Regions from separate parts of the Neobacillus sp. NPDC097160 genome, predicted to be linked through region 1. Evidence: riboswitches for the same ligand, from Rfam matches in the RefSeq annotation. Region 1 holds a riboswitch; the other holds the start of a gene.
The links. A riboswitch is a leader RNA that binds a small molecule or an ion and turns the genes downstream of it on or off. The one in region 1 is predicted to bind cobalamin.
Positions count from the first base shown of each region.

Region 2: it holds a riboswitch for cobalamin, as region 1 does, so the genes downstream of both, ACIQXV_RS01235 (ribonucleoside-diphosphate reductase subunit alpha) here and ACIQXV_RS09940 (ABC transporter substrate-binding protein) in region 1, are expected to answer to the same signal.

Region 1 covers NZ_JBIWDU010000006.1:29,454-32,795, reverse strand. Annotated here, with positions in the region: gene ACIQXV_RS09945 (FecCD family ABC transporter permease) at 1-688, opposite strand, end outside; gene ACIQXV_RS09940 (ABC transporter substrate-binding protein) at 654-1,619, opposite strand; cobalamin riboswitch at 1,795-1,986, opposite strand; gene fabG (3-oxoacyl-ACP reductase FabG) at 2,098-2,835, opposite strand; gene ACIQXV_RS09930 (phenylacetate--CoA ligase family protein) at 2,919-3,342, opposite strand, start outside.
Region 2 covers NZ_JBIWDU010000001.1:288,052-291,393, forward strand. Annotated here, with positions in the region: gene ACIQXV_RS01235 (ribonucleoside-diphosphate reductase subunit alpha) at 1-2,089, opposite strand, end outside; cobalamin riboswitch at 2,262-2,462, opposite strand; gene ACIQXV_RS01240 (ATP-binding protein) at 2,724-3,342, shown strand, end outside.

The sequences.
Region 1 (3,342 bases):
CATTAAGCATCAGGATGGCCGACCCAATGACAAAAAACGGCAAAATAATTTTTATGTATTCCCAGCCTCTCATCGATACACTTCCCAAGAGCCAGCCAATAATTTGCCGTAACTCATCTCCTGTTAGTGCAATCATAAGTGAAATAAAGGCGCCTAAAAAGGAGCTAAAAATAATTCCTGTTAAAATAATCGTTTCTACTCTCATGGACCGTTCAATTTTCCTGGCAAAGGCAAGAACGAGGAAAATGGTCAAAAAAGAAAATAGGATACTTAGTAATGGCAATGTGAATATCCCGATAAATGGGATAGATAAATGAAAGAACAGCGTCAGAACCGCCCCGACGGAAGCGCCGGATGAGACCCCTAATGTATACGGATCAGCTAACGGATTTCTTAACAGACCTTGAAATGCCGCCCCCGCAATTGCAAGGGACGCTCCCACAAGACCCGCTAATATCACCCTTGGCAGGCGAATATTCAACACAATACTCGTATACATCGGATCAATGGAATCAAGTGAAAGAAACCCAAATAGCTTTGCCATGATAATGTGAATAATCGTCCCCACCGGAACCGAAACAGTTCCGATGGAGATACCAAGTAACATAGAGATCAACAGAAAAATTCCTGCTAATGGAAAAGCTACATATTTATTATTTAAAAACTTCTGGATAAATAGCCTTTGCAAGATCTTCTACTCCTTCAACGATTCTAGGACCTGAGCGTGTCACTCGATCGGAATCTACGTCGATTACTTGCTTATTTTTTACTGCGTTGACATTTTCCCAGCCTTTTCTGCCTAACACTTGCTCAGCTGGTTTTGCCTCTTCATAGCCGCCATATGTAGTGATGATTACATCCGGATTTCGTTTAATGATCTCTTCTTGATCAAGCTGGATCCAGCCCTCTTGATCGTTTGCAAGGTTTTCGGCATTAATCACGGTTAACATTTCATTCATAAACGTATTATTCCCAGTTGTAAAAATATCTGGCGCAGGTGATACTTCAATAAATACGGTTTTCTTTTCTTTTATGTCCTTTGCCTTTTCCTTAATTTCAGCTAATTTTTCCTTCATCCCTTGAATAAGCTCGTCCGCTTTCTTCGCTTCTCCAGTAGCTTTACCAATCATACTGATAGAATCAAACACTTGGTCAAAATTTTGTGCATCATTCACAACGAGGACGGCAATTCCGGCATCTTTTAACTGCTGAAGGCCTGCTTCAGAATTATGTGCAGTAGAGGCATGGGCTAATACTAAATTTGGCTGTAAAGAGATTATTTTTTCAAGATTAACTTCCATACCGCCTATTTTCTCTTTTTTCGTTACCTCTTCAGGATAATTATCAAAATCAGAAACACCGACAATTTCTTTATCAGCACCTAACGCGTAGGCAATTTCCGTATTACTTGGGATCAAAGAGACGATTTTTTCAGGCTTATTTTCTAAAACGACGTCATTCCCTGATGCATCTTTAATGGTAACTGGAAAGGCAACTTCCGCTTTTTTCTCAACACCAGTAGTATTGTCCTCTTTAACTTGCTCTTTCTTTTCCCCACAGCCTGCTAAAACTCCTACTGCTAATAATACGGCAAATAATAGTGCATACCATTTCTTCATGTTTCTTCTCCCTGCTTTCTGTGTAGTTAAAATGTAAGTAACAAAAAAGAAGTCCTGCTAGTGGCAATAAAAAAACATCTCCATACTAATGAAGATGTTGGTACGATTAGATTTCCATTACTCATAAAAAGTAATAGGGCACTAGCCTCAACACCTCCCTATCCTCGTAGGTTTATTGGCGCACAAGAATTAGGCAGGTTTCCTGGCTCATGATCATCGCATCCTATGTCTTCCCATCCAATTAGACAGTGACAAAATATAGGTTGCTCCCATTTACAGTGGCGGGACCGCGTTGGTTTCTCACCAACTTCCCTTTTAAGCTAAAAGTCGTTAAAGACTCACTAGCACCTATTTCCATTATTCATTTTTTGTTAAGTCTATTATTATATAAATTTTAACATTTGTATAGTTTTCTGCTTTAAAGCGGAAAAGCAATCCTTTAAAAAATTTAGATCTCTAATCGATTCTTTTTGTTTCTCTAGATGACAAGACCTCCATCAACACTAAGAATAGTACCATTAATAAAACTCGCATCATCAGAGGCTAAATATAAGTACGCAGATGCAATATCTTCAGGTTTACCCAACTTACGTAAAGGAGTTTTGGCCTCCATTAAATCGAGTATTTTTTGTGGTACTTTAGCAGTCATATCAGTAACAATAAACCCAGGTGCTACTGCATTGACACGGATTCCTTTTGGTCCAAATTCTTTTGCCCAACTTTTTGTTAATCCGATGACACCAGCCTTTGTTGCAGCATAATTTGTTTGACCGATGTTGCCGTGAATTCCAACTACTGAAGAAGCATTAAGGATGACTCCCTCTCCCTGCTCTATCATTATCGGAACCACTTCTTTTGTACATTTAAACACACCAGTTAGGTTGACAGAGATTACCTTTTCCCATGATCCCTCGTCCATTTTTGTCAGCAATCCATCAATCGTAATTCCAGCATTATTAACTAAAATATCAACTTTTCCATATTTATCGACCGTTTCATTTACCATCAAATGAATTTGCTTTGAGTCTGTCACATTACATTGAATAAATGTAATAGATCCATATTCTTCTAACTCGTTGACTGCTGTTAGTCCTGCATCTGGATTCACATCACTGATGATAACAGCGGCACCTTCTTGCAAAAATTTCTTAGCCGTAATTTTGCCGATCCCATTTGCTCCACCCGTTATAATAGCAACTTTTCCTTTGAGTTTCATAATGGCCTCCTGAAAATAGATAATAGATTAGTAGTGAATGGATTGTGTTACCCTTCGAAAAATTCATTTACATGAAGGAGGTACTACGATTCCTTAAAGTTTCGTTTGTCAATGACTCGCTTCGCTTTAAATTGGGTTCTTTCCAATGTGCCGATTGGAAGTAGGTCAATATTAAATGTAACCCCGACTTCGCGTTTGAGTTCCTTAGAAATTTGCTTTTTTAGATCTTGATTGCTTCTGGTCCCCAACGTTTCGCATTGGATTGTTACTTCGTCCATAATATTATCCCGGGTAACAATCATAACGAACTCTTCACCAAGCCCGTCAATTTTTCTTATTACATTTTCCAATAAACTTGCATACACATTTACACCCCGAACAGTGACCATATCATCAATCCGGCCATAAATACCTTTAGGCAGTCTTGGGTAGACCCGCCCACAAGGACAAGGCTCATCAGTCCAAGTTGTTAAATCTCCGGACCAATAGCGGATTAACGGCTGAGAG
Region 2 (3,342 bases), on a different contig from region 1:
ATACTTGATCTAGTTCATGTCTTGCCCGGCGGTAATAGGTATATGTTCGATGATTCAAGTCCGGGGCAGTTACCTTGAATTTAAAATTTTTCTTCTCCTCGGCATACTCAACCGAATAGATCGGATCAATCCCATCTGTGGAGCCGCCGATTTTCGCCGTTGAGGAGTTTGGTGCAACGGCCATTAGCCAGCCGTTACGGATTCCATTTTCCGCAATCTCCGTTGCTAAATCGAGCCACCGATTAGAACGATAATTTTTTCGCGAAAAATACGCCCCTGTTTGCCACTCAGATCCTTGAAACTCCCGATACGTCCCTTTTTCGATGGCCAGCTCCTTGGAAGTCCGAATCGTATAGTAAGCAATGTCCTCATACAGGTGATCGGCCAATTCGACTGCGGCCCCTGACTCCCAGTGAATGCTTCTAAGGGCAAGCAGATGGTGCCAGCCGAACGTTCCAAGTCCAATGGCCCTGAATTTTTGATTGGTAATCTGAGCCTGTCCAACCGAAATGGTATTTAAGTCAATCACGTTATCCAACATTCTTACTTGAATGCAAATCAATCGCTCTAGCACCCCAGCCGGCACCGCTTTTGCGAGATTAATAGAAGACAAGTTACAAACCACGAAATCACCGGGCTTCCGAACGATGACGATGTTCCCATCTTCATCCTGGTATTCGTTGACAATCGTTGTCGCTGACATATTTTGCGCGATTTCCGTGCATAAGTTGCTGCAATAAATCGAGGTGCGCCCCGCTCCAATAAGATGCTTATTGGGATTTTGCCGGTTCACTTCATCCCGATAGAACATATACGGGGTCCCCGTTTCCAACTGGGACACCATAATCCGCGCCATGATATCCATCGCCCGGTACGATTTCCGCGGCAGCAACGGATGGGCCGCGGCTTCCTCGTATTTTTCAGAAAAAAAGTGCCTGTCGGTTTCATCATAAAAATCCTCGAGTCCAAGTGGGGTCCCGTTTTCATCTCTCCAGCCCATATATTGCTTCACTTGATGGGGGCAAAAGGTATGCCACTCACCGATACTTCTTCCTTTCTCGTCTGTTTCTTGAAGTTTTTTCATAAAAAGATCGGGTATAGCCACCCCGGTAAAAATATCATGGGCTTTGCGGCGTTCATCGCCATTATTTGTTTTCAAAACGAGAAAGCCGTTCATGATATCTTTATGGAACACATCTAAGTACACGGCAATGGCGCCTTGCCGCTGCCCTAACTGGTCGACGCTGACGGCAGTACCATTGACGAGCTTAATCCACGGCACAATCCCCGAAGAGTTCCCTTTGAATTTTTTAATATCGGAGCCAAGGGCGCGGACTTTTCCATAATAGAGTCCAATACCGCCGCCATCTTTACTCAACCTGGCGATATCCCAATTATTTAAATAAATGCCGTCGAGGGAATCGTCAACGGTATCAATAAAACACGAGGAGAGCTGGCCAAAGCTTTTTCCAGCATTCGCTAATGTCGGTGTCGCAACGGTCATGTAGAGATGACTTAATGCCCAATAGGCTTCTTTCACAAGCTGTAGGCGTTTCGAGGGATGCTCATTCTGCATGATCGTCATCGCGATGATCATAAAGCGCTCTTGCGGCAGTTCATATACATTTCGCTCATGATCTTGCGCCAGATAGCGGTCTGCCAGTAAAAATAACCCGATGTATGTAAAAAGGGTATCTCGCTCCGGGTCGATCTCTTTAGCTAATTCATCGATTTCGTTTTTCGAATAGCTGTTTAGTAGATTGTTCGAATAAATGCCGATTTCCGTTAATTGGTTGATTAGCTGGAAAAAATCACCGTACGTTGCTTGGCGGTCATATCCCCGGTTCTTTGCCGCTTCCTGATATAATTCATTCAAATATAATCGGGCGGCGACAAAGGTCCAATCGGGCTGATCCATCGCAATCTGATTGACGGCATAGAGCAGCGCTTGCCGGTTGGCCGCTGCCCCTGTTGCAGCCAATTCTCTGATTTGCTTTTCCAGCATCGTTGTATCCAACTGATATTTCTCCGCCGCTTGTTTGATAGAAGTTACTAGCAGATGAAATTCATCTTTTATTTTTGTAGTCATGGTTTCATTCCTCCTGGAAAAACAATAGTGTTTTGTGTCACAATCAACCCCCGAAACGACAAAAAATCCGCTCGGGATCTCCGAGTGGATGAAACGGATCACTACACAAAAGGAAAAAGTAGATTTCCTGCCTTTTGCTGCCACCGTTCATCTTCTCAATCCCCGAAGAAGTGAAACTACTTAAGAAAGACAGGTCTCCTGACTTATGCTTCATTCTACTCCTGAGCCCTTCCCATATCAGCGTCTATTTTCATAAACTTTCTCATACAGTGGTTTGCTCATTTCGTCAGCAATTACAGTTGCGGGGGCAGCTCCGGATTCACACCGGATTCCCTATTAAGCCGCTAGCGGCATCTTTACCTAAGGTAAATACAATATATAGTTGTATTTTCTAAAAACATAACAATATGTAGTTAAGAAACTAAAATCAATCATAGTATAAATAGTTTCGTATTTCAAGTATTTTCGGAAAGGGAAACAAAATCTAGGCCATTGCGCCCTTTTTAAAAAAATTTACACGATTCATAAAAATTAATATAATAATAGTATAAATTACCTGTAATGTTCCCTCTGTAATGGTTTTGGTAAAAAATAAATAGTTTTTGTCTTGATTATGAAGGTAAGGAGATTTTCAATGAATATTGGTGTTGAAGTGGGTTTATATCAAGTAGTGATTGTCCTCTTACCTATTTTTGTTTACCATTTATTTTTTAATGAAAAGGAATTCGAGCGTAGAAAGCCCTTTTCAAAACTGACCATTATTTTAATTCTCATCCTCATTCTAACGATGTCATTTCCTGTAAAATTTTCCGAGGAGTATGTGTATGATTTTAGAATTGTGCCCTTTATTATCGCCTTTGTGTATGGCGGGACTATTCCAGGTTTATTCACAGCGGTGGTTCTGTTAGGGTACCGGTTTATCATTGGCGGGGATGGCTTTTATGTCGTTCTAGTCAATTACTCACTCACTTGTGCAGTTTTCATTTTAATGCGCAATCAATATGAATCATTTAAAAAGAAAAATAAGCTGATGTTTGTTAGTTTTGTGTTTTGGGTTAACACGATTATCGTGATCCTCACGCTATTTACAAAAAATCAAATAGAGCAAATTCCTTTTATGGTGGTGTTTTATTTCATCACTTGGATTTGCTTAGTGATGGTTGTATTTGTCATGGAAAATGTCAATCAGCAAATGGAAATGCGTGAAAAATTGCAAAAGGATGAACGTCTTAATGTGATTAGTCAGCTTGCCG